Nitratidesulfovibrio vulgaris str. Hildenborough: one gene and its partner. The protein of the gene in region 2 interacts with the protein of the main gene of each other region in a pairwise test. Links are inferred from orthologs where the notes say so. Each region holds a gene or a part of one and is shown on either strand. Other genes may lie near its edges.

The links.
Region 1: the proteins of DVU_RS10475 (region 2) and priA interact in binary tests that used the Escherichia coli proteins (3 or more experiments, as listed by UniProt). The link is inferred for Nitratidesulfovibrio vulgaris str. Hildenborough from one-to-one orthologs.

What each region holds. Positions count from the first base shown.
Region 1 is NC_002937.3:1,371,100-1,382,629, reverse strand. The notes cover bases 3,066-6,084. They hold priA (replication restart helicase PriA), read right to left. Parts: upstream 5,755-6,084; coding sequence 3,376-5,754; downstream 3,066-3,375. Other genes in these bases: galU (UTP--glucose-1-phosphate uridylyltransferase GalU), read right to left, coding at 5,830-6,084; DVU_RS06060 (response regulator), read right to left, coding at 3,066-3,126. In the rest of the region: sulfate reduction electron transfer complex DsrMKJOP subunit DsrK, read left to right, coding at 1-203; sulfate reduction electron transfer complex DsrMKJOP subunit DsrJ, read left to right, coding at 206-586; sulfate reduction electron transfer complex DsrMKJOP subunit DsrO, read left to right, coding at 586-1,371; sulfate reduction electron transfer complex DsrMKJOP subunit DsrP, read left to right, coding at 1,383-2,546; more of DVU_RS06060, read right to left, coding at 2,734-3,065; more of galU, read right to left, coding at 6,085-6,702; glmM (phosphoglucosamine mutase), read right to left, coding at 6,746-8,098; DVU_RS06040 (CdaR family protein), read right to left, coding at 8,158-9,060; diadenylate cyclase CdaA, read right to left, coding at 9,062-9,808; folP (dihydropteroate synthase), read right to left, coding at 9,817-10,677; ATP-dependent zinc metalloprotease FtsH, read right to left, coding at 10,674-11,530.
Region 2 is NC_002937.3:2,310,609-2,322,060, forward strand. What follows is about bases 3,140-6,080. They hold DVU_RS10475 (single-stranded DNA-binding protein), read right to left. Parts: upstream 4,905-6,080; coding sequence 4,374-4,904; downstream 3,140-4,373. Other genes in these bases: rsgA (ribosome small subunit-dependent GTPase A), read right to left, coding at 3,140-3,539; DVU_RS10470 (CD3324 family protein), read left to right, coding at 3,914-4,183; DVU_RS10480 (hypothetical protein), read right to left, coding at 4,944-5,288; DVU_RS10485 (hypothetical protein), read right to left, coding at 5,291-5,941; DVU_RS10490 (acetyl-CoA carboxylase carboxyl transferase subunit alpha/beta), read right to left, coding at 5,960-6,080. Outside these bases: DVU_RS10445 (thermonuclease family protein), read left to right, coding at 1-363; DVU_RS10450 (RNA recognition motif domain-containing protein), read left to right, coding at 768-1,037; infA (translation initiation factor IF-1), read left to right, coding at 1,117-1,380; DVU_RS10460 (GNAT family N-acetyltransferase), read right to left, coding at 1,915-2,409; more of rsgA, read right to left, coding at 2,493-3,139; more of DVU_RS10490, read right to left, coding at 6,081-8,215; DVU_RS10495 (biotin carboxylase N-terminal domain-containing protein), read right to left, coding at 8,289-9,704; DVU_RS10500 (PilZ domain-containing protein), read right to left, coding at 9,685-10,128; DVU_RS10505 (OmpA/MotB family protein), read right to left, coding at 10,133-10,867; DVU_RS10510 (motility protein A), read right to left, coding at 10,851-11,452. UniProt on the Escherichia coli protein: Plays an important role in DNA replication, recombination and repair. Binds to ssDNA and to an array of partner proteins to recruit them to their sites of action during DNA metabolism. Acts as a sliding platform that migrates on DNA via reptation.

The DNA of each region.
Region 1 (11,530 bases), 940 kb from region 2 along the record:
AGCAGAAGCACGGCGTCGACACCATGGCCTGCATTTGCGCCATCGACCGTGCCACGCTGCCTCCCCTTGCCAACTACTGGGCTCCCGGCGTTTCCGTCTACGGTACGCACGAACTGGTTGCAAACGCCCTCGTCATGCGTGGTGAGACCAAGCGCACCATGGACCTCCGTCAAGAAGACCTGCCCGGCATGGAGGACGCATAATCATGTATAACGGCAAGTACATCATCCCCGGCATCGTCATCTTTGTCGGGCTGTTCACCTTCCCGTTCTGGAGCAACCTGCTGACGCCCAAGTACGAGCGTCCGCAGATTGCCCTCCCCGCCGGGGAGAAGGAATGCATCGAGCCCGTGGGCTACATGCGCGCCGAACATATGCACATCCTCAACCTTTGGCGCGACGAGGCCCTTCGCGAAGGCAAGCGTCTTTACGTGGCGAGCAACGGCAAGCAGTGGGAGATCAGCCTCCAGAACACCTGCATGAAGTGCCACGCCAACAAGGCCGACTTCTGCGACAAGTGCCACAACTCCAACAGCGTGAGCCCCTACTGCTGGGACTGCCATGTCGCTCCGAGGGGGAACCAGTAATGAACAACAGCAGAAGACGATTCCTGAAGATCGCCAGCCTCTCGGTTTTCGGCCTTGGGGCCAAGGGCGTCCTTGATGTCGCCGCTGGCACCACCCCGGACGCCGCTGCGCTGACCGGCAAATATGAAGACGGTGCGACCGCGCTCAAGGCGAAACGCTGGGCCATGGTCATCGACATGCGCAAGTTCACCTCCCCCGAGGACTACTCGCGCGTCATCGAGGCCTGTCACTCGATCCACAACGTTCCTTCCATCGAAGGCAATCAGGAGATCAAGTGGCTCTGGACGGACACCTACGAAGCGACCTTCCCTGACGACATGAACCCCCACCTGTCGCAGGAAGTTCTCGAACGCCGTTATCTGCTCCTGTGCAACCACTGCGAGAACCCGCCCTGCGTGCGTGTGTGTCCCACCAAGGCCACATTCAAGCGCGCCGACGGCATCGTCGTCATGGACTACCACCGTTGCATCGGTTGCCGCTTCTGCATGGCCGGTTGCCCCTACGGCGCCCGTAGCTTCAACTTCGGCGACCCGCAGCCGCACATCAAGGCCATCAATCCGAAGTTCCCGGCCCGCACACGCGGTGTCGTGGAAAAGTGCACCTTCTGTAGCGAACGGCTTGCCGTGGGCCAGCTGCCCGCGTGCGTGGAGGCCTCCAACGGCGCCATTCTCTTCGGCGACCTGGATGACCCGAACTCGCCCGTACGTAAGGCCCTGAACGAAAACTACAGCATTCGCCGCAAGCCCAGTGTAGGCACCCAGCCCGGCGTCTACTACATCGTCTAGGAGGACTGGCCATGGTTGAGAAGCTTCTCAAGGGCTCCCCGGCGTACTACATCTGGCTGCTTTTCCTCGGCAGCATCGTCGGTCTCGGGGGGTTCACCTACCTGTTCCAGCTGAAGTACGGCCTCGCCATCACCGGCATGAGCCGCGACGTGTCCTGGGGTCTCTACATCTCCCAGTTCACGTATCTCGTCGGTGTTGCGGCGTCGGCGGTCATGCTGGTGCTGCCCGCCTACTTCCACCACTACAAGCAGTTCAAGAAAATGATCATCCTCGGTGAGTTCATGGCCATATCGGCAGTGCTGATGTGCATGCTCTTCATCGTGGTCGACATGGGCCAGCCCCAGCGGATGCTCAACGTCATCCTGCACCCCACCCCCAACTCCGTCATGTTCTACGACATGATGGTCCTGATGGGCTACCTGTTCATCAACCTGCTGGTCGGGTGGGTGACCCTTGAGGCTGAGCGGCATGATGTTGAACCTCCCAAGTGGATCAAGTTCTTCATCTACCTGTCCGTCATCTGGGCGTTCAGCATCCACACCGTCACGGCGTTCCTCTACGCCGGTCTCCCCGGCCGCCACTACTGGCTCACAGCCATCATGGCCGCCCGTTTCCTCTCTTCGGCCTTCTGCTCCGGTCCTGCCATCCTGCTGCTGCTGGTATTCGTGCTGCGCCGCCTGACAGGCTTCAACCCCGGTCGCGAAGCTGTGCAGACGCTCACGAAGATCATCACGTATGCCATGTGCATCAACGTGTTCTTCTACCTGCTCGAAGTCTTCACCGCGTTCTACAGCGGCATGCCCGGACACCAGCATCCGCTCGTGTTCCTCTTCGCCGGTCACGGCGGGCATTCCTACTGGGTGAACGGCTGGATGTGGACGGCGGTCGTCTTTGCCTTCCTTTCGCTGGCATTGCTCATTCCGCCCCAGATTCGCGACAATGAGAAGGTTCTGCCTTGGGCTCTGGTCATGCTTGTCATCGCATCGTGGATCGACAAGGGCCTCGGCCTGCTCATCGGCGGTTTCACCCCGAACCCCTTCGAAGGCATCACTGTCTACGCACCCTCTGTCCCCGAAATCCTGATCGCCCTTGGCATCTACGCCTTCGGCCTTCTGGTGCTCTCGCTGCTGTGGAAGATAGCCATCGAAGTGAAGAAGGAAGCTGGCACGTTCTAGCCCCCCTTCCGACATCAAGGCCCGCCTCGCAAGAGGCGGGCCTTTTTTGTTTTTCGCGAAAGAGTACGCGAAAGGCTGTGTGCAGATGTCCAGCCCGCCTGCGAAGATTTTTCTGCACACGAAAAAAGCCCCCGGCCATAACGCCGGAGGCCCATTCGCCTGCAATCATAACATAGCGTACCGAGGCTCAACCACCAACCAGCGATCCCATATGGCGCCCAATCCCCTTCACGAGATCATCCATGTTCTGAAGGGGCTTTGTGTAGATATCGTCACGAGTGACACCGATTGCGATCAATTCGGGTGGGAGTTTATAGTTCGTCGAACCGGTATGGATAAGATACCTGAGCGCCGGACGCAAAGTATGAGCCTTGAGGATGAAATCGTTGCCGCTCATGCCCGGCAGTCGCATGTCTATGATTCCGACATGGGGTGAGACCTCTGCCAGAAGATTCAGGGCGTCCTCACCGCTGGAGGCGGTGACGACATTGAACCCCTCATCTTCGAGATAGGCTTCGAGATTCTCGCGAACCATTTCCTCGTCATCCACGACGAGCACGAGCACAGATGCGTGATCCATGTTCCCCCCGGTATCGGCCATATCGGATAGTAGACCAAAGCGGGCCGGACGGCAATGTTGTGGAGGTTCAGGAAGGCTCTCTGACGATGACCTGCTCACGACGCAGAGGACACCACGAAGGTCTGTCCAGCTTCTCATCAAGAGGTCTATGCTTTGGTGTCGACACGCTACACCGTGAAGGGTCTCCACTTGTACAGAAGGGGCAATCAGCACAGTTCCTAACGACAACGATCATGACAACCACCTTGATTATAGCATGTTAACAGGGTCGAGATCCAGTGAGAGCGAAAGATGGCGGTGCGATACACTGCCAGAGGCCGCACCGTAGACACGGCGCAAACCTAGCCAGTCTGCCCCTTTGAGAAGGCAATTGAACCGCTTTCTTCCCCGCAGGAGAGGGAGGGGGGCAGGTGCGGGGCCCAGCACCTGAACACCTTCCTGACTCCCCATCCGACGAAGTTCACCAGCCAATGACGTAACTTCTGCAAGGCCTTCGCGGCAGTCTACAGGATAGCTCATCCGGACAAGGGCAAGCCTGACGAACGGAGGATAGCGTCGCCGTTGCCGGATGGCAATCTCGTGTTCGAAGAAGGCTTCATAGTCGCCACGAAGCACATACTGCCAACAGTAATGCCCCGGGTCTCTTGTCTGGATGAGTACCTTGCCCGGCAACTCTCCACGACCTGCCCGCCCGGATGACTGCACGAGCAACTGGAATGTACGCTCTGATGCCCGGTAGTCCGGCAGGTTCAGGCCAAGGTCGCCATCTGCGACAACCGCCAGCGTGACCTTGGGAAAATGATGGCCCTTCGACAGCATCTGGGTCCCTACAAGCACTTGTGCCTCTTCACGGGCGAAGGCCGCGAGAATCTCCTCCATGCGCCCCTGACGTCGCGTGCTGTCCCTGTCGAGGCGCAGCACACGCCCGCCGGGTGGCAAAAAGGACGCAATGGACTCCTCGAGGCGCTCTGTCCCTTCCCCCATGGGCAGGTAGTGCATGCCTTTGCAATTGGGACAGACTGCCGGATAGGCCACGGAGTGGCCGCAATAGTGGCAGACCAGACGTTCGCGGCCCTTGTGATACGTGAGTCCGATGTCACAGTGCGGGCAACGCGCAACAGTGCCGCAGTCCAGGCAATACATGAGCGGGGCGTATCCTCTTCTGTTCAGGAGAATGACCGCCTGCTCCCCTTTTGCCAATGTGGCACCGAGCGCGGCTGTGGTCGCTGGCGCGAGTATGCCGTCGGTCGGCCCCAACGACCGGATGTCCACCAGTTCGACGGATGGCAGGGTGCCGCCTCCAACGCGCGAGGTAAGCCGGGCTGCGGGAAGCACCCCCTCACGGGCTGCATGCCATGTCTTGAGGTCCGGCGTGGCAGACCCCAAAACCAGAAGCCCGTTCGACTGCCCTACCCTGAACCACGCAACTTCCTTGGCCTGATAGTTGAGCCCTTCATCCTGCTTGAATGAAGAATCGTGCTCCTCGTCGAGTACGACAGCCCCGATATCCTGAACTGGCAAGAACAATGCCGACCGGGTTCCCACGATGATGCGCGGTTGATTTCGGGTCGTCGCCAGAAGGCGAAACGTAGCCTCACGCACGGCAGGTGTCTGGTAGCCATGGTACAGCACGACAGGCGCCTCTGGCAGGCTGTTCGCCACGTCGCGGCGCAACTTGCATGCCAGTGCGACTTCCGGTGCGAGCAGCAGCACACTGCGCCCTCTGGCCAGGCACATCTTGGCTAGTTCGAGATAGACTGCCGTCTTGCCGCTGCCCGTGATGCCGTAGAGGACCCACGTGGCCGGGCCTTCCGCATCCATGGCCGCTGCGAAGTTTCCGACTGCGGCGGACTGTTCCTCCGTAAGCACCAGCGTTTGCGGCGCATCGAGGGGCGTTGAGGAGGCTTCACTGATACCGCACGCGCAAGAGGCCTCGTCGATGGCCTCGATAGCGACAAGTCCTCGCTCAAGGAGCGCACCGAGGGCAGTCGTACAGCCGGTCCCCAGCGTTTCGGTGAGCACCTTGCGACTCGTCGTGCCACGTTCGTAAAGGAAATCAAGGATAGCCGCCTGCCGATGGGCCGATGGACGTAGCGGCCACGGCGGGTCAGCCTTGAGCACGCACATCTCGCTGGCTGCCGCATCCTCTCCGGCGACAAGCACCTCGAAAGAGCCTTCGCGCCACAGCTGTCCAAGCCTCTGAAGAACCTCTTTATCAAGTCCGGCAAGTTCACGCGGCTTCAGCAGGCGTTTTCGACCGTTATCGATGAGTCGCAGACGAACCTTCGACGTACGCAGCCCTGCGGGAAGCAGGTTGCCGAGAATACGCCCCTGTGTCACCCCCTGCCGCAAGGCCAGATGGCGCACCATGTCAAGATAGTCCCCGTTCAGGCACGGTTCGACGTCAAGCGGACAGATGAGGGGTTTGGGTGTGACCCCCTCGGGAAGAGCGACCGTATTGCCGTCATCGCCCAGCACGACACCGACGCGCAAGGTTCCTGCACCAAGAGGCACGATAACACGCGTTCCCGGTGAGAGTGCGGTGTCCTGAAGCCATGCGGGAAGTGCATACGTCAGGGTGGCATAAGGCGGGCTGGTAAGCGCGACGGAAAACAACCGTTCAGACATGGTGACCGGGAGGGATTGAGAGGTCGGCCCCGAGGGGCGAAGCAAGGTGCCCGGCCTTGCAGCCGGGCACCAGTGTCAACAACGGAAAGGCAGGAGAGGTCGCAACTGACTTATGAGGTCGTCGCGCAAGCCTTCTTCCTGAAGTGCGAAATAGATATTGGCCGTGAGATATTCGGCCCAGTCGCCTGCGTCGAAACGCATGCCCCGAATCTTGACGGCAAGCAGCCCCCTGTCATCGGCAAGGTTCTGCAACGCATCGGTGAGCTGAATCTCGCCACCATGTCCGGGTTTCACCTTTTCAAGGCTGTCGAAGATATCCGGCGTGAGGACATAGCGCCCCACGATGGCGAGGCGTGAGGGTGCTTCAGCGATGCTCGGCTTCTCGACGAGGCGGGAAACCTTGTAGATGCCCGGGGCCGTCTCCTCGCCCGCAATGATGCCGTAACGCGAGACCTTGTCGGCCGGAACCTCCATGACCCCGATGACAGGCAAGTGCTCTGCCACAGCCACATCGATGAGTTGCTGGATACCCGGCGTCATGCCGAACATCAGGTCGTCACCCACCATGACGGCAAAGGGTTCATCCCGGACGATCTCACGTGCGCAAAGAACGGCATGCCCAAGGCCAAGCTGCTTCTTCTGGCGCACCGAGATGATGTTCACCATCTCGGCGACCTCGCGCACCTGCCGGAGCATTTCGGTCTTGCCGGCACGCTCGAGAACGGATTCAAGCTGGAGGTTGTAGTCGAAGTGGTCCTCGATGATCTTCTTGTCCCGGTTGGTGACGAAGACGACATCGCCAATACCGGACTTTTGCGCCTCTTCTACGACATACTGTACCACAGGCTTGTTGTAGACCGGGAGCATCTCCTTGGGGATGTTCTTGGTCGCCGGAAGCGACCGAGTGCCCCACCCTGCGACAGGAATGACCACCTTGCGTATGTTCACGGGCATACTCCTTTCCGCGAGGGAACTACGGCGTTGAAGAGGTCTAGCGCAAATGCTTCTGCACGGTCTCTGCAAGCATCTCGGCAAGCCGGGCAACCTGTTCGGGGTGTTCACCCTCGACCATGACCCGACATACGGATTCTGTCCCGGAGTACCTCAGCAGGACGCGCCCACGGTCGCCAAGTTCGGTTTCTATGGCTGCAACCGCGTCCGCAACCGGCTGACACTCCGCGAAGGGTATCTTCCGCTCCACATGGACATTGATAAGCTGCTGCGGGAAAAGCTGCAACTGTCCAGCCAGTTCGGACAGAGGCTTACCGCGTTCGCGCATGATGCGCAAAATCTGCAGGGCCGCCAGAAGGCCGTCGCCCGTGGTGCTGTACTCGCGGAAGATGAGATGCCCGGACTGTTCTCCCCCCAGCAGGGCTCCATGCTGGCGCATGGCCTCGACCACGTAGCGGTCGCCAACGGCTGTACGCAGCAGGGTGCCGCCATGCTCCTTCATGAAGACTTCGAGCGCCATGTTGCTCATGACGGTGGCGACCAGCATATTGCCGGGAAGCTTTCCCTTGGCCATGAGGTCCTGGGCGCAAAGGGCCATGATCTGGTCGCCATCCAGAATGGTGCCCTTCTCGTCCACGACAATCAGCCTGTCGGCGTCACCGTCGAGTGCGAGACCGATGTCGGCGCGGGTCTCGCGCACTTTTGCAGCGACCACTTCCGGATAGAGCGACCCGCACTGGTGGTTGATGTTGAGTCCGTTTGGTTCCGTGCCCAGTTTGATCACCTCTGCGCCGAGTTCCTCCAGCGCGAGGGGAGCGACCTTGTAGTTCGCCCCGTTGGCGCAGTCGATGACGACACGCAACCCGTCGAGGGTGAGGTCTGCGGGGAAGCTGCTCTTGATGTAGACGATGTAGCGACCGGGTGCGTCTGCAATCTTGTAGGCACGCCCGACCTTCTCCGACGCGGGATAATCCCACTGCCAGTCCGGGTCGAGGACCATGTCGGTCATCTGGTTCTCGACATCGTCGGGCAGTTTGAAGCCGGAACGGTCGAAGAACTTGATACCGTTATCCATGAAGGGATTATGCGAAGCGGAGATGACCACTCCGAGGTCAGCCCGCATATTGCGGGTCAGGAACGAGATGGCGGGTGTAGGCAGCGGCCCCACCTGAAAGACATCCATGCCCGCAGCGCACAAGCCAGCGGTGAGGGCCGACTCGAACATGTAGCCCGAAAGCCGCGTGTCCTTTCCGATGACGACACGATGTCTGCGATTGCCATTGCGGAAACGCGTGCCCGCTGCGAGGCCAAGTCGCAACGCCATATCGGCGGTCATAGGGTATATGTTGACCTGTCCGCGCAGACCGTCAGTGCCGAAAAGCCTTCTGCCCATATGTCATTCTCCTGAAGTGCAATGCCTGCCGAGGCCCCGCAGGGCAACGGGCAGATAGCCTATCTCTTCTGAATTGTCACCGTTACGGTGTCGGGGACGACCTCGTCCACGCGAACACCGTCGGGGGATACCGTATGCACCGGCAGGTGCAGCACTCCCGGTGCCACATCTTCCGGAAGTTCTATCCGGGCTTCGATACTCTTGAGCACCTCTGCGTCGGAAGCCTGCGACCGGGGCAATTCGGCCCTGATGGACACCTTGGCCGGGGCGACCTTGATGCGAAGCCCCTGTATGTCATCGAAGCGCACCTGCCGCGAAAGAACGACCTCACGTCGGGCGATGGTGACCCTGTAGGCAACCTGCAACTGCGCCGGGGTGCTTTCGACAAGTTCAGGAACGACCACAGGCACGTCCACGAGGACATCCCCAACGGTATCAGCCGGAGGAGGCGGAACCTCGGCGTGGAGTTTACGCAAGGCATCCACCACGCTTTCAGGCCCACGCACCCTGACCTTGGCAGGAGTGAACCGCAGCCCTTCGACCACCACGTCCGGCGCCACCGTCCCTGTCACACGCGCATCGACGGGGACTTCACGTTCTGCCACGCTATCGACCTCAAGCACCAGCCGGGATGGCGTCACCTCCACGACCTCGAAAGCTCGCGTGATGGGCAGTTTCTCGACTACGACCGGTACGATGGACGTTCCCTTCTTCAGTGTGGAAAGGTCTACGGCGTAGGTGAGACTCGCCTCATTGATGGACCGCATGAGTCCCTTGGGGCCACGCAGACGCACGGAGACTTTCTTGACGAGACCGTCGCGCACGATCAATCCCGCAGGCATCCCCTTGAATTCGACGCGCACTTCGATGAGCGTTTCGACACGCTCTTGTCCGGTAACCATGTACCACATCGTCACCGACATGACACAGGCCATGAGCATATACAGCCAGTTGGAGCGCATCCTACTTCTCCAGTATGTTGCGTAGCACGCGCTTGAGCCGCGTCGCATCGAGACTGGTCGTCAGCTTGCCACCCACGGCAACCGTGATGGCCCCCCGTTCTTCCGAGACGACGACGGCAACCGCGTCACTCTCTTCGGTGATGCCCAGCGCAGCGCGGTGGCGCGTGCCGAAGTCCTGCCGTTCGGTGACGGCGGCCAGCGGAAGTATGCAGGCGGCAGCGGCTATCTCCCGTCCGCGAATGATAACTGCCCCGTCATGAAGCGGGGTCTTCGGAAAAAAGATGGTGATGAGCAACTCGCGCGAGACCTGTGCCCCCAACTTCACGCCGCGTTCGAGCATGTCGCCGAGCGCCACATTGCGTTCGATGACGATGAGCGCTCCGATACGCCGCTGTGCAAGATACAGTGCCGCCCCGATGATTTCATTGAGATGCTCGTCTTCTGTGGAGCGTCGCCGCCGGAAACTTCGAGCCCCCATGTCCGTGAGTGCCTGCCGGATGTCTCTCTGGAAGAGCACGATGATGACGAGGAACAACGACCCGAGGAAGTTCTCAAGCAGCCAGCCGAGCGTGTAGAGGCCGAGTTCCCGCGAGACGAAGTAGACGACGACCAGCAGTAGCAGACCATAGATGGCTGAAACGGCACGGGTGTCCTTCACCAGCAGGATGACACGATAGAAGAGGACAGCCACGAGTGCCATATCGAGCAAGTCGCGCCAGCCCACGGTGACGGTATCGAACAGCAGCATGAATACTCCTAGACGGCGCCCATGGCAGCCACAAGGCGCAAGGTGTGCACCGTGGCGACAACGTCATGAACGCGGTGATACCGCACTCCGCGCCCGGCGAGAAGGGCTGTGGCCACCTGCGTCGCAGTGCCTCGCTCATGCGGGGCCAGACCAAGCAGCGCACCGAAGAGCGACTTGTTCGAAAGTCCCATGAATACGGGCCGCCCCAGGGTCGAAAAGCGCTCGATGTGACGCAGGATGTCGAAATTATGCTCCATCGTCTTGCCGAAGCCGATACCGGGGTCGAGCACAATATGCCCCTCCGGCAAGCCAGCAGCGGTGAGGGCTGCCATCTCCCGTTCGAAGAAGGCGAGGATGTCATCAACGACATCGGCATACGTGGGGGCATCCTGCATCGTGCCGGGCTTGCCCAGACTGTGCATCAGGACGTAGCCGGGGCGGTACTGTGCCACCACGTCACGCAGGGCAGGGTCGAAGGCACAGGCGGAAATATCGTTGATGATGTCCGCCCCCGCGTCGAGGACTGCCACGGCGGTTGCCGCCTTGTACGTGTCTACCGAAAGGGGTACGGGCAGGCCCGCAACGTCACGCAGACCTTTCAGACCGTCGACAACGGGCAGGACACGCGCGAGTTCTTCCTCAAGTGAGACCGGGGCGGCGTAGGGTCGAGACGACTCGGCCCCGATGTCCAGGATGTGCGCCCCATCGTCAACAAGTCTTCGACCATGTTGGACTGCGGCCTCGGTCGTCTCGTGCTGCCCCCCGTCGTAGAACGAATCGGGAGTGACGTTGACGATGCCATAAACGCAAAAAGGGGCAGGGCGAAACTCCCTGCCCCCCTTCAATATCCAGAGTCCGTCTGCGCTCATGCGCGGTCGTCCCTCTTTTCGGGTTCTTCAGCTTCGAGGGTGAACTCCTCGGCCGGGGTAGCGGCGTCTTCCGAAGCCTGCGGCGACTGCGCGGCCTTTGCCCCGTCCGTGGCGTTCCCTGCTGGCGGTGTCGTCCCGGAGTTTGCCGGGGCCCCGCCGTTTCCCCTTTCGGGAGGCAGCTTCTCGCCACGCATGAGGATGTCGATGTCATCACCACTGATGGTCTCGCGTTCCAGCAAGGCATTGGCGATGTCGTGCAGGGCAGTCAGGTTCTCTTCAAGCAGGGTGTGGCAACGCTGGCGAGCCTCTTCGATGATGCGCTTGACCTCGGCGTCGACCAGACGTGCCGTCTCCTCGCTGAAATTGCGCGAGTGGGCCCATTCACGCCCGATGAACACCTCTTCACCCTGTTCACCGATGGCCAGCGGGCCGATGGCCTCGCTCATGCCCCATTCGCAGACCATCTTGCGAGCCATCTTGGTGGCCCGATCGATATCGTTGCCTGCACCTGTGGTCACGTCTGAGAAGATGATCTCCTCCGCGACACGTCCGCCAAGCAGTACCACGAGGTTCCCCAGCAGGTAGTTGCGCGAATAGCCGTGCCTGTCGCCTTCCGGCAACTGCATGGTAACGCCAAGAGCCCTGCCGCGGGGGATGATGGTGACCTTGTGGATGGGGTCTGAACCGGGAATGAGCTTGGCAGCAAGGGCGTGACCGGCTTCATGGTAGGCCGTGATGCGCTTCTCTTCATCGCTCAGGATGAGGCTGCGACGCTCTTTGCCCATCAGGACCTTGTCCTTGGCGTACTCGAAATCCCCCATGTCCACGACGTCCTTGTTGAGCTTTGCAGCCT
Region 2 (11,452 bases):
CATGGAATCCCTGACACGCCTGTTGAAGCCATCGTCCTGCGCATCGCCGATGGCGATACCATCATCGTGGACATCCCCGGCTATCCACCCATCATCGGCCATCGAATCGCCGTACGGGTGGCAGGTTGCGACACTCCGGAAAGCAACGACCCCCGGCAGGAGATGCGCACCCTCGCCCGGCGCGCCACCTTCCGTACCCGCGAGATGGCCCCGCCGGGTTGCACCGTGCGCCTTCACAACCTGAAACGTGACAAGTACTTCAGACTTCTCGCCGACGTGGAGACACCAGTTGGCGACCTCGGCACACACCTCATCGGCGAAGGGCTGGCAAGACCCTACTCCGGCGGACGCAAGACGTGGTGACCACCGCCACCATCCCGCGCCAGCCATCAGTCCGCAAGAAAACACCCCCGGTCGCCGACATAGAGGCGGCGCACGCTCATGGCTTACGTGCCGGACAATGCGGGACTGAAACAGTCCACGCGGCCACTTTCCATGTGCGCAGGGGGCAGGCATCGACGGCGGGTCGACCATGGGCACCGCAGAGGTGCTTCCATATCTCTTCAGGTGCCTCATGACGAACGTAACGACATGCCGTTGCAAAAGAACATGTGATCGCAACCAAAAAAAAGTTGACGGCCAATTCGAAAATATGTATCACGGACCCATTCATTCACGGCGTTGACTTTTTCGTCTTGGACTTCGCATGGGCAAAGCTCCGTACCGATAAAGCATCAAGCCGAACTTTTCTTACGGAGCCTTTTTTCATGGCCAAGACTCTCTATGTGGGCAACCTGCCCTTCAGCGCTTCTGAAGACGACGTTCGCAGCCTTTTCACCAACTACGGTGAAGTTGTTTCCGTTAAGCTCATCATGGACCGTGAAACCGGTCGTCCCCGTGGCTTCGGCTTCGTGGAAATGAACGACGGCGACGCTGGCGCTGCCATCGAAGCTCTCGACGGTGCCGATTTCATGGGCCGTGCTCTCCGCGTGAACGAAGCGCAGGAGCGTGCCCCCCGTCCGAAGCGCGCTTGGTAGCGTAGCCTTAAGACATCCACAAGAGGCCCCTTCCTCAGGAACGGGGCCTCTTTGCACTTTCTTGCCTAGGAGGCACTTGATGGCAGCTGACGATCATATTGAAATGGAAGGCGTTGTTGAAGAGGCCCTGCCCGGTACGCTCTTCCGTGTCGTGCTGGAAAACGGTCACGAAGTTCTCGCGCACCTGTGCGGCAAAATGCGCAAGTTCCGCATCCGCGTCCTTCCCGGTGACAAGGTCACTGTGCATATCTCCCCTTACGACCTGACCAAGGGCCGCATCGCACGCCGTACGACCACCCCTTCCGGTGGCCCCCGCCCCGCCCGTTCCGGCAACCGTCGCTAGGTCGCATCACCTCGCGTACAACGCATGACGCAGGCGCCCCCGACGGGCGTCCGCGTTCGTGCAGACGTTTTCCGCCATTCCACACCCTGCCAAGCGTCTCACGCAGCAAGAAAAGCCCCGCTGGCCGATTCACGATACCCGGAAGTCTTCCAGCGAGGCTATCTGCTCACTCCGCGCGCTTCGCGCCCCGTGTGGTCCTACCGCGACCCAGACGGGCAATCCCTCGCGGAAGCCCCGACCGGGAGTCGTTCCAACGCTGACCGGCTCATGAACTGTTGCACACATCCCCCACGCGCCCCTTCGGCATGAACCGCACCAGGGCTGACTGTATGCCGGAAGCCCGCTTCCCCATCAGTGGGTCACATCCATGCACCTGTCCCCCCTTGGCGCAAGGCAGTGCCACGCACCCCGGTAACGCACCCCGGCAACGCACCCCGTTGACGCACTCCGGTTTCACACACGAACCAGAGTCCAGGGAAGCTTGTCGCACTTGTATCCGCCAGCACACGCCACAGCGCGCGTTCCTGCGGGCATCTACACCTCAAACGCTTCGTGAAAGGTCACGACGCCCTTGGGCACTTCACCTTTGAACGGCATGGCGAAGAGATACTCCGGCGGGACGCCTTCGACATTCAACCCCGGCGCATTCATGAACCCGAAACGGACGTAGTAGGTGGGGTGCCCCACGAGGCAACATCCTGCGGCACCAAGCGACTGCAGGCGGGCAAGCCCTTCGCGCACCAGTGCCGTCCCCACACCTCGGCGCGGATACGCAGGGTGCACCGACAAGGGGCCAAGGCCAAACCAGCCCTCCGTACCGTCAGACACCGCCACTGGCGAAAAGGCCACATGGCCGATGACGCGGCCATCAAACACGGCAACCAGCGACAACGAAAGAGCCCCGGCGTGACGCAAGGCTTCGATGACATATGGTTCCCGCTTGTCACTGATGTCCAGCGTCGCAAACGCCTTGGCGGTCACCTCGAATATGCTGCCGATGTCCTCCGGCACTTCCTCCCGTACAATCATGGAAGCCACCATGTGCTCTCCCTGTAGGTGCATGTCTGTCCCTGGTTTCTTTCTGATGCACTGCCACACCCGCCACCGGGCAGTCATCGCTGTTTCTTCACTGATTTGACGAGCTTGCTGAAGTTCTTGTCCCTATGTCTTCTCTCATGCAACGACAGGGCACCGAACGCAGCCTCTTTCCGCAGCCTGATGTAGTTGTCGTAGCGCTCCTGCGAGAGAGTGCCCGCCTCTAGGGCTGCCCGCACCGCGCAGCCCGGTTCACGCTCGTGCCGGCAATCGTGAAACCGGCATGACCCGGCAAGCCGTTCAACGGCCTCACCCACGAAACCCTCTTCCGATTCCGGGCCGATGACGCCGAATTCCCGCATGCCGGGAGTATCGACCAGCAGCCCGCCACCGGAGAGTATGACCATCTGACGGCGCGTCGTCTGATGCCTGCCTTCCCCCGTGGCGCTCACATGCTGTGTCGCGAAAAGCTCACGCCCCAGCAGCAGATTGGTCAGCGTCGTCTTTCCGACCCCCGACGACCCTAGCAGGCAACAGGTCTTTCCCGCCTCCACCGCAGCCTTCACGGCATCCACGCCATCTCCGCTGTACGCGCTGGTTGCAATCACATCGACATCCGCCACGCTGTGCACGACTGCGACCAGCCCCTCGAGGGCTTCTGCCGAGACCATGTCCGTCTTGGTGAGCACTACAACGGGCTTCACCCCACCCTCGCGCACCATGAAGAGATAGCGCTCAAGCCTGTTGGGACAGAAATCGTAGTGGCACGACTGCACGATGAACGCCACATCGACATTGGCTGCGATCATCTGGTGGCGCCCTGTTTGCCCTGCGGTCCTTCGCCTCAGCCATGTCCGGCGGGGCAGCACATGATGGATGACACCAGCGGAAAGCCCTCCATGAATATCCAGCGCGACCCAATCCCCGACGCAGGGATAGTCTGCCGGGTCGTCGTGCTCATGGATGAAGCGCCCTGACACTTCTGCCGCAATCTCACCAGCGTTTCCCGTTGCCATGCAACGCCCCCGGTCCACAGCCACGATGCGTGCCAGCGACAGGCCGTCTGCAAGCCACCTTTCTCCATGTCCGGCGAACCATTCGTCATATCCCGAATCCGATAGCATCGTGCTCCCACCTGTTCCGTTGCAGAACACGGCAGACAGCACTGCCGCATTCGAAGTAGAGTGACAGGTATACGACCGGTACCCACCCGACCACCTCGTAGACGCTTAGTAGTGATGCTGTAGAACACCTGTGCCCGCGCCCCCGAAGAACGCGCGGGGAGGGGGCTTGGCATCCTCACGTGGTCAGTCTATAGTCGCTCCTGTCTATCGGCCATGGTCGGCGACGACCTCACCAGAACACCCTAGCATTCGGAGTTTTTTTGAAGAATTCACTCCAGATGGAGCTTGTGCCGCACCTCCGGCAAAGGCTCCTGCACATCTAGCACAGGACTGCCGGAGCCTTTGCTCGTTCCTTATTCCAATGAGGAGGGAGCATGATGGCATACCGGAACGCAGCTGCGGTACTCCCGCAGCATCTTCTGGAAGAGATACAGAAACACGTCGATGGGGCGTTCCTGTATATCCCGCGTAGACAGGAACAGCGCAGGCGATGGGGCGAGAACAGTCCCGCACGGGAAGAGATGATGCGGCGTGATGCCGCCATTGTCGCAGACTATCTTGAGGGTGAACGCGTCAGGAGTCTCTCTGAACGCTATCACCTCTCCGACAAGGCCATCTACAGGATCATCGCAAACCGGAAGTGAACATGAGCAAGACCCGCCTCCGTCACCGGAAGCGGGTCTTGAAGCATGACGGGGCGATACGCCCTCACCCCACGCCCTACAAGGTGTCGGCGACAGGCCCCCGAGGCATCCATCGTGATTGCGGGCGGACTCAACGCAAAAGAGGCGAAGCCTTTCGGCTTCGCCTCTTCACATCTCATGTGCTGACGCCCTAGAACGGCACGTCGTCCATGCCGCTGGCTTCCGAAGGGAACGCCGGGCCGAGGTCGTCGTCATAGGCCTGGTTGCCCATGTCGTTGTTGCGGTTCTGCTGGCGACCGCCCTGCCCACCCTGACCGGATTGGCCGCCACGGCCGCCGGTGGGATTGAACGAACGACGGGGCGAACCGCCGTCTTCGCCCTGTTGCGCAGCCTCGCCACGACGGTCGAGGAACTGCACGCGCTGCGCCTTTATCTCCGTGCTGTACCTGTCCTGCCCCTGCTGGTCCTGCCACTTGCGTGTCTGCAGGCTGCCTTCGACAAAGACGAGGCTACCCTTGCCGAGGAAGTTGGCGCAGTTCTCGGCGGCACGCTGGAACACGACGACGGTGTGCCATTCGACACGGTCGACCTTGTTGCCTTCACGGTCGACGTAGCTTTCATCAGTGGCGATGCGCAGGTTGGCGATGGGGGTGCCGTTCTGGGCATAACGCAGTTCGGGGTCTCGCCCGAGTCTTCCGATAATCATCACTTTGTTGAGCATGGTATCCTCTCGAGGGCGGCACACCGCCCGGTTATCATTCTAGGACGCGGGAGCGAGGCGTTCGAGTTCGTCGAGAGCGGCTTCGATTTCGTCGCTCAGACGATTGGCCTCACGCGGATTCCACTCTGCAAGGGCCTCTTCGAGGTTCGCCTTGAGAACGGCAGCGCGTTCTATCCCCTGCCCCAGCGCCTTGCGCAGGGTGTCGTTCCACCCGGCGAAGTTGCAGGCGTCGTCGAGAGCCGCGACCAGCTGAAGCACACCGCCGCCGTCAGGCCCGACCGGGCCGTCAGGCCACACGAGTGTGGTCAGACGGGGCCATGCTTGCAACACTTCCTCTTCCCGGAAGGTCGATGCCGAAACCCTGATCTGCAAATATCTGCCCACGGCTACTCCCGTTCCTCCCACTCCGTCTGGACTCTGGCAACCACCTCTTCGATGAGCGGCAGCTGTTCCTGCGGGCAGACGCCTATGAGCGGCTGCCCCGCATCCACGTTCTCGTTATGCTGGAAGTACACCGCATAGATGACCCCGTCGGGCCCGGAGTACCCCAGCGAAACTTCGCGCTTCATGCGCGACATGATGAAAAGCTCCATCCCGTCATGCACGGTCACCGACCGCGACCCCGAAGCCTTGATCTTCTTGTCCACGTCCGGCGTGAAGTAGTACTTCGCCCTTTCCGGCGCGTTGAACAGGTTCAGGGTACGCTGCAGGATGATGCGCAGCACCTCGTCACGCGAGAGGAAGTGACGGATGACCATAAGAGGTGTACGTGCCTCGACGAAACGCCCCTCAAGCGACGTCTCGATGCTGGTCACCTCTCCCTTCTCCCCGGCGTGGATGGGCTTCTTGTTGTGTTCACGTTCGATGGTGGCAAGCAGTGTGCCCGGCTTCTCCTTCCACATGCCCGACACACCGCGCACGCGCGTACCCACGGCGAGGTCGCCGAAGGTGACGACACCGCAGTGCGGTGCCACGACCTGTATCTCTTCGTAGGGCGAAGCCTTTATCTCTTCAAGCAGTTTCGTAACGTCCAGCATGGCTTTCCTTCTCCTGCCCTACCGGTAGTAGAGATTGCGGCCGCCCATGGTCAGCAGGGCCTGCTTCACATTGGCGCGGATGTCGCGACGGTCCCATATGCCCTGAATGTGTCCGCGCGAGAGGGCGCGGTAGGCACGATGGTAGTCGGGGGGAATGTCCATGCCCGTGGTCTCCTTGATGACCCCGGGCCCCGCAAAGCCGATGTTGGATGACCGCACGGCGAACTGGTATGGCGAACAGCCGAGGAAGCTGGCCACAGGCCCGGCGTAGGAGTTGGTGTCGTACAGGACGAGGTACAGCCCCCCGGCCTCGATGTAACGGCGCACGGCGATGGTGCAGCGCGGCATCTGGATGACACCGTTGGTGCCCTCCTGAATGCGGATGCCCGCCGTGCCATGCACATAGGCGAGGAAGGGGTAGCGCTTCTTCTTGGCTCGTTCAGCCGCCTGAATGAACTTCTCGCCCTCTGCGGCACCGACGGAACCACCACGGAAATCGGCCACCAGCATGGCGACCACGACCTTGGTGTTGTCGATACGCGCCTCGAACGTGACGCAACCGCTCTTGAGGCCCGTCTTCTGCTTGGCCTGATCGAGCTTGACGTCGAAGCCCTCGAAGGAAAGCGGATTCGCAGCCTCGACTTCGGCGTTGAACTCGAACACCGAGCCCTCGTCGAAGACGTTATGCAGATACCACTGGTACTCCATGGGGAAATGGTGCCCGCACGAGGTGCACACCCCGGCGAACTCACCGAACAGGTCAGGGGCCCACAGGTCGAGACAACCGTGTGTGGCGGCGTTGGGGCAGGTGATGGCCCTGTCCTGCTTGGCGCGGGGGCTCACATAGCTCCAGTTGCCGTTACGCTGCTCGGTCTCGTCCCATTCTGAAAGGGTCGTCAGGTCGCGGGCCGTATCCTCGCAGGCACCGCCGGAACCGGGCAGGGCGCAAGTGATGCGTCGCCACGGCTTGAGCACCTTCTCCTTGAGCACCTGCATCTCGGCATCGACCTCTTCGAGCACATAGGCGATCTTCTGCTGGTGCTTGCGGAACAGGTCGTACTTGAAGGTCGAGTACACGTCCCACCACATGTCCCACCACATGGACGCGGCCTTGCGCATGACGGGACGCCTGTCCTTGCATGCGGCGCGGGCGAGGCGCAGGAACTTGCGCTGCCTGCGCGCCACGAGGCGGTCTTTCGCGGAGGACGACAGACTCCAGCGCACATACACGCTGTCGAGGTCGAGGTCGGCGGTCTTGCGCCGACGGCGCAGGGCCATGGCACGCAACGGGGCGAACCCCTTCACGCCAAGCAGCACCTCGTCGGTGGCGCGGATGACCTCTTGCCGCAGGGTGCGGAAGAAGTCGAAGTGGTACGGACGCGCCCCGAGAGGCGGTTCGTCGATGACGTGGTCGATGTACCCCGACCGCAGGTTGTCCGCGGCGGTGATGCGCAGTTGCTGCGCACATTTCTCGATGAGTTCGGGCGTGGCCCGCTGACCGTGGCGCAGCCGTCCCTCGATGGCGGCGCCCCCTTCGGGCGAAATGACCGAATAGTAGCCGTGAGACAGCATGAGACGCCTGTCTGCAAGGCCGATGGCCTCGGCACCGCCCGAACCGCCCTCGGAGAAGACGGCGATGACAGGCACACGCAGCCCCGCCATCTCATACAGGTTGCGCGCAATCTGCTGTGCCGCACCGGGGTAGTCCTCCACCGGGAACGAACCCGGCGTGAACACATAGGTGTGTATGGGAATGCCCTCGGTCTCGGCGACCTTCATGTAGTGCAGGGCCTTGGCATTGCCCCACGGCTTGACGGAACCGCCGTTGCGGAACTCCTCGCCGTGGCCCTTCTCCTGCCCGATGACCATCACCGGCTGATGATAGGTCTTCTTGCCGCTACGTCGCGTGATGTAGGCGCGGGCGATGAGCATGCTGGGGTCGATGCTGTATTCGTCCTTGCCGCCGATCTCGGTGAAGTTGTCGTAGACGTTCTCGAGGATGTCGCGCAGGCAGATACGCTGCGCGTGCCGCACGATGCGCACCTTGTCCATGGGCGTAAGCTCGGCTTCGAGTTTGCGCTCCACGAAGGTGAAGAGATCTTCGAGTGTGGCGAGGGCGGGCCCGTTTTCCCCTTGGGCGCCCGTATCGCGCTGCGAGAACTCCGCAAGGCGCGTCGCAAGAAGCTCGATATTCTCGTTATGCTTGCCGCCGAAGATGTCACGGATGTAGCCGAGACGCTCGACGAGATGCTGTACTCTCTTCTCGTTGTCCATGCTGTCGCTTCCCCCGCTTTACCGGCGGGGACGGGTCGGATGCGCGATGCCGCGCGATGCGCGGCGTGAACAGCTAGAACCGCAGGATGCGGCCGGTGTTGTCGCGCAGGAAGTTCACGTTGGAACGCAGCTCATCGCCCGCCTTGTTCTGCCCCTGCAACGTCAGTCCTTCAAGGAAGCTGACGCCGCGCCGTTTCACCTCTTCGAGGTCCTTGCCCCAGATGATGGCGAGGGCGAGGTTGGGGTCGAATTCGGTGGGGATGTCGTAGGGCTCTTCGGTGGGGACATGCGTATACATGCGCGCCCAGTCCTCTTCGGGCCAGCCGAAGGCGTCGATACGCCCGACCCACGGCGTGAACCGGTTGTCGGGGTCTTCAGCGATGAGGCGGTACTCGATGCCGACACCTTCGAAGGTGATGTCCTCCTGACCGTAGCCGAGAGGCTGCCCGAGTCCGATGCGAATCTGTTCGGCGATGAGGTCGACCTCTTGCCCGTTCACCCTCGCGATACGGGCGGAGACGCCGTTCTCGACCTGGATGCGCGTGTTGACCTCCATGAGGAAGGGATGACCGTCACGTGTGACGATCCATTCCCACGTACCCACGTTGTCGTAGCCGACCTTCCGCGCCATGGCGAGCGAATGGTAGGTGATGTCGCGCAGCACCTGCGCCGCGTCGAACCCGTACTCGATGGAGGTGGGGTCGAACCCCGGCGCAACCTCGATACGCTTCTGCAGGCCGATGGACTGGATGGAGCAGTTGCGCGTGCCGAAATGGACGGGATTGCGCCCTGTCCTGTCGGAGACGATCTGCACTTCGAGGTGGTTGAAGTCGCGGATGCGCTGCTCGATGAGCACCCCTTCGTCCTTGAACTGACGCAGGGCGTAGTTGCGGATGCGGCGATACACCGACTTGAACAGGTCGAGGTCGTAGACCTCTTCGATGCCCATGCCCCCGCCGCCGGCAGAGGCCTTGACCAGCACGAGAGGCCTGCGGATGCCCTGCTGCTCCTGAAACTCGTAAAGGCTCTGTGCGACCTTTTCGGCTTCAAGTTCATCGTAGATGGGCTTGTCAGACCCCGGCACCGTGGGCACGCCGAGACTGCGCGCGAGGCGCTTGGTGTTGATCTTGTCGCCCAGTTCGCGGATGACGCGCCACGAGGGGCCTATGAAGATGAGCTTGCGCTCACGCTGCGCCACGCGCCGCGCGAAGCGGTAGTCCTCTGCGAAGAAGCCGTAGCCGGGGTGCACCGCTGTGCAGCCCGCGTCGTCGGCGACGGCGAGTAGTTCGTTGGCATCATGATAGGAGGACACCCGATAGAGGCTGTTGGCCCCGCCCAGTTCACGGGCGAGTCTCACATGGCCTGAGGCGGCGTCCTCCGCCGTGTACACGCAGGTGAACTCCAGACCCAGCCGGTGGCAGGCCCGGACGATACGGGTAGCGATTTCCCCTCTGTTCGCCACCAGCACCTTATGATCGTTCGTCTGCACCAATATCCCTCGTTGTTTCTTTGGACTCTTCATTCCGTTGTTCCGCGGCCTTGCGCTCGGCAATCTGCCGCTTCTGCACTTCGAGCACCAGTTTGTCGAGATGCTCCTCCTGCGCCCTGTTGGGGCCATCGAACGAACAGGCCACCAGTCCGGCGTCGCAACGCCGCACCACATGGGCCAGAAGCCCCTCGATGTAGGGTTCGCCATCGACGAAGAGGTCGAGCCTGAAGTGCTCCCCATCCACAAACGCATCGCACGGTGCAAGCAGGGCAAGCCCGAGTGCGCTGATGTCCCTCACGGCGTAGAGGCCGTGCGACGGAACGACGGCGGCTACCCCCTGCACCAGGGCCCTGTAGGCCTGCCTTGCACCATGTGTGGTCGGAAGGCTGAAATCGAAATCGTCGAACTCGTCGAATTCGGACATATGGCTACCTGACGACGCGACGCTCCAGAACGAACTCCACCCTTCGGTTGCGGGCACGGTTTTCGTCGGAGGTGTTCGGGAAAAGCGGGTCTAACTCACCAAGCCCGGTGGCTGTCAACCGTGCAGGCTCGATACCCGCCCCAAGAAAATAGCGCAACACATTAACCGACCGCAGTGCCGAAACTTCCCAGTTGTCCTTGAACCGCGCGTTGGCCGAGGGCTGCACGTCGTCTGTGAAACCCTTGATATTGATGTTCTGCTCGCGCCGACGGATGAAGAGGTCTTTCAGGGTCGCCAGCACCCTGTCCGCACCGGGGGCAAGTTCTACGGCACCGGGGGCGAAGAGCACCTCGGAAGGAACGCGCAGGGTGATGACCCCCTCGTCGAACACGGCACCGATGACACCTTCCACGCCGTTCACGGTGAAATAGGTGCGCATCTCGTTGTACGTCTGCCGTTGCGCCTCGATGAGCTCGCGTTGCAGACGCACCGTTTCGAGCAGCGCCCCCTCGTCGGTGCGGACGTTGCTGGTGGTCAGTTCCGATTCCTTGCCGCCGAAGACCATGCGCACGGTCTCGAACGATTCCGCGAAACGCTTCTTGTCGATGCTGGAGAGCGAGAACAGCAGGATGAAGAACGCAAGCAGGAGCATCGAGATGTCAGACAGCGTCGTCATCCACTCGTTCGGCGGTTCGTCCTCTTCGACGTCAAAGAGGGGTTCGTCATCGCCAGGAGCCACTCTTACGATCCTTCGGCGGCAGGAACGACGAGAGCTTCTCGTATACCAGCCGCGGGTTGTTGTTCTCGAGGATGGACTTGGCCCCCTCGAAGATGATGAGCAGGTGCAGTTCTTCCTGCATGCTGCGCGCCTTGAGCTTGCCCGCTATGGGCAGAAAGACGAGGTTCGACAGCAGGGCCCCGTAGAAGGTGGTGATGATGGCCACGGCCATGGCGGGGCCTATGGTGGTGGGGTCGTCGAGTGTGGCGAGCATCTGCACGAGGCCGATGAGGGTACCTATCATGCCGAAGGCCGGGGCGAAACCGCCCAGCCTGTTGAACACCGATATGGAGATGTTGTGCCGCCGTTTCATGGCGGAAATCTCGATGGCGACGGTGGTGCGAATGAGCGTAGGGTCGGCATTGTCGGCGATGAGCTGGCACGCCTTCTTGATGAGCGGATTCTCGGTCTGCACGTTCTCGAGGGCGATGATGCCCTCACGGCGGCTTATCTCGGCGATGCGCACCATGGTGCTGACGATGTCGCGCGCCTCGACCTTGCGGCTGCCGAAGGCCTTCAGGCCACCACGCACGGCCTGCCAGACCT